2 regions of the Bradyrhizobium sp. USDA 3315 genome follow, and region 2 is predicted to be linked to the other one. Evidence: riboswitches for the same ligand, from Rfam matches in the RefSeq annotation. Region 2 holds a riboswitch; the other holds the start of a gene.
What was found. Region 2 has a riboswitch for S-adenosylmethionine ahead of ACVIYL_RS05310 (O-succinylhomoserine sulfhydrylase). Riboswitches for the same ligand answer to the same signal wherever they lie in the genome.
Positions count from the first base shown of each region.

Region 1: linked by a shared signal. The riboswitch ahead of metX (homoserine O-acetyltransferase MetX) and the one ahead of ACVIYL_RS05310 (O-succinylhomoserine sulfhydrylase) in region 2 are both predicted to bind S-adenosylmethionine.

Region 1 covers NZ_JBSRYP010000001.1:3,040,546-3,043,949, forward strand. The annotation lists gene hisC (histidinol-phosphate transaminase) at 1-301, opposite strand, end outside; gene ACVIYL_RS13930 (chorismate mutase) at 401-1,249, opposite strand; SAM riboswitch at 1,424-1,503, shown strand; gene metX (homoserine O-acetyltransferase MetX) at 1,589-2,794, shown strand; gene metW (methionine biosynthesis protein MetW) at 2,791-3,404, shown strand, end outside.
Region 2 covers NZ_JBSRYP010000001.1:1,136,103-1,139,506, forward strand. The annotation lists gene ACVIYL_RS05300 (hypothetical protein) at 1-221, opposite strand, end outside; gene ACVIYL_RS05305 (2'-deoxycytidine 5'-triphosphate deaminase) at 385-1,491, opposite strand; SAM riboswitch at 1,626-1,705, shown strand; gene ACVIYL_RS05310 (O-succinylhomoserine sulfhydrylase) at 1,782-2,975, shown strand; gene ACVIYL_RS05315 (SDR family NAD(P)-dependent oxidoreductase) at 3,027-3,404, opposite strand, start outside.

The DNA of each region.
Region 1 (3,404 bases), 1.9 Mb from region 2:
GATAGGTGTGCGCCAGCAGGTTGAGGATTTCGTCGGAGCCGGCGCCGCAGATGATGCGGTCGGGATCAAGCCCGTAGGCGCGGCCGATCGCCTCGCGCAGCACGCGCGAGGTGCCCTCCGGATAGTCCTCGAGATGGTCAGCCGCGGCCTTGTAGGCCGCGATCGCCTTCGGAGATGGCCCGAACGGCGTCTCGTTGGCGGACAGCTTGAACACCTTGCGGCCCGGTTCCGGCACCGGGCTCTTGCCGGGCGTGTAGGGCGCAATATCGAGGATGCCGGGGTTCGGCACGGGGCGGGACATCATCAACTCCGAACAGAGCGTTTTCGAGCGAAGTGGATACCGGTTCGCGTGAAGAAAACGCGTCAAAACAAAAGTCTGGACGGGCGGCTGGCTCTTGCTTCAGGTCCTGGCCGATCCGTTAGAGGGCACCGTATAGCGCGTTGCGTGGCTGCCGACGAGGGCCGACGAGCGAACCGAGGCGCCGGCCTTGATCAGGGCGAGCTTGATGGCCTCGAAATCGTGGCCGGTGACCGAGATCAGGAGCGCCGCGCCGTCGAAAGCGGTGTCGGGGACCGCGACGATCTCGGCGAGCGGCGCAAGCGCCCGGGCGACATCGGCGTTCCAGCCGGAGACGCGCACGCTCCAGGTCTGCACTTCGGTGACCATGGCGTCGTCGGCGACCCGCGAGATCACGAACACCGGCAGCGCGGCGGGATGGTCGGCGCGTTCGAGGAACGGCAGCCGCGCGATGATCTTCGGCGCGCCATCGGCCTCGAGCGCATTCCACCACGGCGTGCGGCTCGCGATCGCGGAGACCAGCGCGAGGTCGCCCTTCGATTTCGCCACCGCCTCGACCGCGGCCTGCGCGCTGAAATGCGACACGTAGGGCACCACGAAGCCGAAGTGAAACCGCGCCGAGTCGCGCATGGCCGATTCGCCGACGGAAACATCGGCATGCACCGCGAATGGCGCCTGCACATAGGTGAAGGTCGAGATGATGACGCGCCAGATGCTCTCGATGGTGTCGAGCGGCAGGATGCCGCGATGACGCCGCACCAGCTCGCGCATCATGCTGGCCTCGCGCGCCGGGCGGAATGCCGAGCCGACCTCCTGGGTCTTCTTGACCTGGATCAGGCGGTCGATGATGTCGCCGCGCGCCATCAACAGGCGGTGAACCTGCTCGTCGATCGCATCGATCTCCTTGCGCAGATCCTGCAGCGAGGGCGGCGACGGGGGTGGGTTGGACATGCTCTCAAACCTTGTCGTCGGGGCGGCCCGGTGCCGCGTCGGACAGGGTCCCTGATTAGGAAAGACGGGCAGCGAAAGCAAAGAGAAACGTCGCAGGCGTGCCTTGCGCATTCGGTTAACCAATTGGCCGTGGGCAGGGCTGTCTTGACGGCGGGGGGCGTGGGGACTACGTTCCCTGCGTCCCGTGGTCATTTGAGCCGGCCGGCTTGCAGCCACGTTAAACAACTCGCTAAACAGGCCGGGGACCTTATCAGCTCCCGGCCGAACCTTTGTTCAGGCCGGGTTTTTTATTGGCCTGAGGTCCGTCGAGCCCTCCCGCGCGGAGGCAGGGTCGCCTAGATGAGCAACGTGCGTCCGATACCGAGCCCACAAACCCCGAGCGATGATCGCGCCCATGAGGCCGACCATCCGTCGTCATTGGTGGCGAAGTTCGGGATGGACCAGCCGCTCAAGCTCGATTGCGGCGTCGATCTCGCACCATTCCAGATCGCCTACCAGACCTATGGCGAGCTCAATGCCGACCGCTCCAACGCGATCCTGGTCTGCCACGCGCTGACCGGCGATCAGCATGTCAACAACATCCATCCCGTCACCGGCAAGCCCGGCTGGTGGGAGACCATGGTCGGCGCCGGTCGGCCGATCGATCCCGAAAAATACTTCATCATTTGCTCCAATGTGATCGGCGGCTGCATGGGCTCGACCGGCCCCGCGTCGTTGAACCCCGCGACCGGCAAGGTGTGGGGACTCGATTTCCCGATCATCACCATCCCCGACATGGTGCGCGCGCAGGCGATGCTGATCGATCGCCTCGGCATCAATACGCTGTTCTGCGTGGTCGGCGGTTCGATGGGCGGCATGCAGGTGCTGCAATGGACCGCGGCCTATCCGGAGCGCGTATTCTCGACGCTCGCGATCGCCTGCTCGACGCGCCACTCGGCGCAGAACATCGCGTTCCACGAGCTCGGCCGCCAGGCCGTGATGGCTGATCCGGACTGGCGCGGCGGCCGCTATGTCGACGAGGACACCCATCCGCACCGTGGATTGGCGGTGGCGCGGATGGCCGCGCACATCACCTATCTCTCGGACGCCGCGCTGCACCGCAAGTTCGGACGGCGGATGCAGGACCGCGAGCTGCCGACCTTCTCGTTCGATGCGGACTTCCAGGTCGAGAGCTACCTGCGCTATCAGGGCTCGTCCTTTGTCGAGCGCTTCGACGCCAACTCCTATCTCTATTTGACCCGCGCGATGGACTATTTCGACATCGCCGCCGACCACAACGGTGTGCTGGCGAAGGCGTTCGCTGGCATCCAGACCCGGTTCTGCGTGGTGTCCTTCACCAGCGACTGGCTGTTTCCGACCTCGGAATCGCGCGCGCTGGTGCATGCGCTGAACGCGTCGAGCGCACGGGTGTCGTTCGCCGAGATCGAGACCGACAAGGGCCACGACGCCTTCCTGCTCGATGTGCCGGAATTCCTCGAGATCTCCCGTGCCTTCCTGCTGGCCGCAGGCAAGGCGCGCGGCCTGAAGGACGGCGGCCGGTCATGAGCATGCAGCAGACATTGCCCTTGCCGGGTATCGCGCCGGAGCGGACCGGCGGCTATCGCACCGATCATCTGCTGGTCGCCGACATGGTGCGGCCGGGCTCGCGCGTGCTCGATGTCGGCTGCGGCGACGGCGAGTTGTTGCAGCTGCTGGAAAGCCGCGGCATCGACGGCCGCGGCATCGAGCTGTCACGCGAGGGCGTCAATGGCTGCGTCGCCAAGGGGCTCGCCGTGGTGCAGGGCGATGCCGACACCGATCTCGTCAACTATCCCGACGATGCGTTCGACTACGTGATCCTGTCGCAGACCTTGCAGGCGACGCGACAGCCCAAGGTGGTGCTGGAAAATCTGCTGCGCATCGGCCAGCGCGCCATCGTCTCGTTCCCGAATTTCGGGTTCTGGAAGATGCGGCTGCAGCTGTTGATCGGGGGCCACATGCCGCGCACCGAGAATTTGCCGGCGAGCTGGTACGACACCTCGAACATCCACTTCTGCACCATCAAGGATTTCGTGCAGCTCTGCGAGGAGATCAACGTCAAGATGGAGCGCGCGGTGGCGCTCGATCTCTACGGCCGTCCGGTGCCGCTCAACCTGCCGTGGTGGGTGTGGAACAT
Region 2 (3,404 bases):
ACCGCCGGCGGCAGGCCGTCGAGGCCGAGCTTCTTCAAGCCGGGGAGAAAGCGTTCCTGCTGCTGGCGGCGAAACACGCGGAAGACGAACTCGGCGGCATCAGCCGTGCCGCGCCGCGTGACGACGGTGAGGATCAGGCCGGTGAAGAAGGCGTGATAGAGATCGGCGACACTGCGCCACTTCCGCCACTGCGTTTCGCGCGCGTCCTGCTCTCCGGTCATGTCTGCTCCCGCTGTTCTTGTTGGCGAGATAAAGCCTCGCGCGCGCAATCGTAGCCCGGATGGAGCGAAGCGCAATCCGGGGCAGCTCATTGCGCGTATGCAGCGTCCCGGATTTCGCTAGCGCTTCATCCGGGCTACGGAATTAAGCGCGCGCGAAACGGAATTACACGCGAAAATGCTTGGAGAGCTTCAGGCCCTGCGCCTGATAGTTCGAGCCGATGCGCTGGCCGTAGAGCGCATCGGGACGCTCCAGCATCCGCTCATAGACGAGACGGCCGACGATCTGGCCATGCTCGAGGATGAACGGCACCTCGCGCGAGCGCACCTCCAGCACGGCGCGCGCGCCCTTGCCGCCGGCGCCGGCATAGCCGAAACCGGGATCGAAGAAGCCGGCATAGTGGACGCGGAATTCGCCGACCAGCGGATCGAACGGCACCATCTCCGCGGCGTAGTCCGGCGGCACCTGCACCGCCTCTTTCGACGCCAGGATGTAGAACTCGCCGGGATCGAGAATGAGACTGCCGTCGGGCCGGGCCTTGATCGGCTCCCAGAAGTCGTCGACGGCATAGCCGCCGCGGCGATCGACATCGACCACGCCGGTGTGGCGCTTGGCGCGGTACCCGACAAAGCCGCCCGAGCTCTCGCCGGAAAGATCGACGGAAAGCGCAACGCCATCGGAGAGATCGGCATCGTCGATATCGACCAGCCGCTCGGCGGCATGCAGCGCATCGAGCTCGTCGGCGGTCAACGTGGCCTCGCCGATCCGGAAGCGGACCTGGCTGAGCCGCGAACCCTCGCGCAGCAGCACGGGAAACGTCTTCGGGCTGATCTCGGCATAGAGCGGGCCGTGATAGCCGGCGCCGATCATGTCGAAGCGGCGGGTGCCGTCGGCGATCACACGGGTGAAGACGTCGAGCCGTCCGGTCGAGCTCTTCGGGTTGGCCGCGGCCACGATCTCCGGCGGCAGCGCCAGGCTCTCCAACAGCGGCACGATGTAGACGCAGTTGGTCTCCAGCACCGCGCCGTCGGACAGATCGATCTCGTGCAGCTTCAGCTCGTCGATCCGCTCGGCGACGGTGGCATCGGGTCCCGGCAGGAAGCTGGCACGGACCCGGTAGGCAATGTCACCGAGGCGCAGATCGAGGCTGGCCGGCTGGATCTGGCTCTCGACGAAGTCATAGGCGGGCAGAATGAGGCCGGCCTCCGCCATCTCCGCGATCATGCGGTCGGGCAGGATTCCGTTGGATTCATCTTCCAGCGTGAACGACACGATGCGGTCCCTCGGCGATCCCTTGAGATGACCCAAAAATCATACTCCAGGCGGCCATCAAGCCCCAAAATATGGGCTTTTACGGGTTATCCGATGACCGTCTTGACGGAAAGGGCGCGAGGGAATATCAGCTGCACTTATCCCGTGGTGATTTGAGCCGGCCGGCTTGCAGCCACGTTAAATAAGTCGCTAAACAGGCCGGGGACAGTGTGATCCCGGCTTGTGGAGGTTGCTCCAGGCCGGTTTTTTTGTGGCCAGTTTCCAGGGGAAATGGCCACCTCGGAGGTCACATGTCTGAATCTGAAACCACGGCCCGCTTTCGTCCCGAAACCCGTCTCGTCCATGGCGGTACGCTGCGCTCGCAATTCGGGGAGACGTCGGAAGGGCTGTTTCTCACCCAGGGCTACGTCTACGACACCGCCGAGCAATGCGAGGCGCGCTTCAAGGGCCAGGACCCCGGCTTCATCTATTCGCGCTATTCCAACCCGACCATTGCGATGTTCGAGCGCCGCATGATCGAGCTCGAGGGCGCGGAAGCCGCGCGCTCGACCGCGACCGGCATGGCCGCGGTGACCACCGCGATCCTCGCGCCGCTGAAGGCCGGCGATCATGTGGTGGCCTCGAAGGCCCTGTTCGGCTCCTGCCTCTACGTGGTGCAGGACCTGTTGCCGCGCTACGGCATCGAGACGACGCTGGTCGACGGCCTCGACCTCGACCAGTGGCAGCGCGCGTTGCGGCCGAACACCAAGACCTTCTTCCTGGAGAGCCCGACCAATCCGACGCTCGACGTGCTCGACATCGGCGCGATCGCAGAGATCGCGCATAGCGGCGGCGCCCGGCTGATCGTCGACAACGTGTTTGCGACGCCGATCTGGCAGAGCCCGCTGTCGCTCGGCGCCGACGTCGTGGTCTATTCCGCAACCAAGCATATCGACGGCCAGGGCCGCTGCCTCGGCGGCGTCATCCTGTCGTCGGAGGCCTTCATCGCCGAGCACATCCACAATTTCATGCGCCAGACCGGGCCGTCGCTGTCGCCGTTCAACGCCTGGGTGCTGCTGAAGGGGCTGGAGACGCTCGGCGTCCGCGTCCGCGCCCAGACCGAGAACGCGGCGAAGATCGCCGAGGCGCTGGCCAGGCATCCGAAGATCACGCGGCTGGTCTATCCCGGCCGTCCCGATCATCCGCAGGCCGCGACGGTGAAGAAGCAGATGGGCGCCGGCTCGACGCTGGTCGGCTTCGAGGTGAAGGACGGCAAGGCCGGCGCCTTCCGCTGTCTCAACGCCCTGAAGATCTCGCGCATCTCCAACAATCTCGGCGATGCCAAGAGCCTGGTCACGCATCCCGCGACCACGACGCATCAGCGCCTGGCGCCGGAGGCCCGCGCCGAGCTCGGCATCAGCGAAGGTTTCGTTCGCTTCTCGGCCGGGCTCGAGCATCCCGACGATCTGATCGAGGATTTCGAGCGGGCGCTGGAGCAAGTCTGAAGCAACGCGTCGTGGCCGGGCTTGCCCGGCCACGACGGCTTCTCTTGAAGATTAAGTCGCAGCCGTCGTGACGCCGCCGTCGACCACGATGGTCTGGCCGGTCATGAAGGTCGACGCGTCGGAAGCGAGATAGGCCACAGCGCCTGCGATCTCGTCGGGCTCGCCGATACGGCGGAGCGGCGTCGATGCGGTGCGGCGCTTCAGATTGTCCGGGTCCTCCCACAGCGCGCGGGCGAAATCGGTCTTCACCAGGCCCGGCGCCACGCAATTGACGCGCACGCCCTTCGGGCCCCATTCGCCGGCGAGGCTGCGGCACAGTGCGAAGTCGGCCGCCTTGGAGATGCCGTAGGCGCCGATCACGGTCGAGCCGCGCAGGCCGCCGATCGAGGAGATGATCACGACCGAGCCCTTGCCGCGCTCGGCCATCTG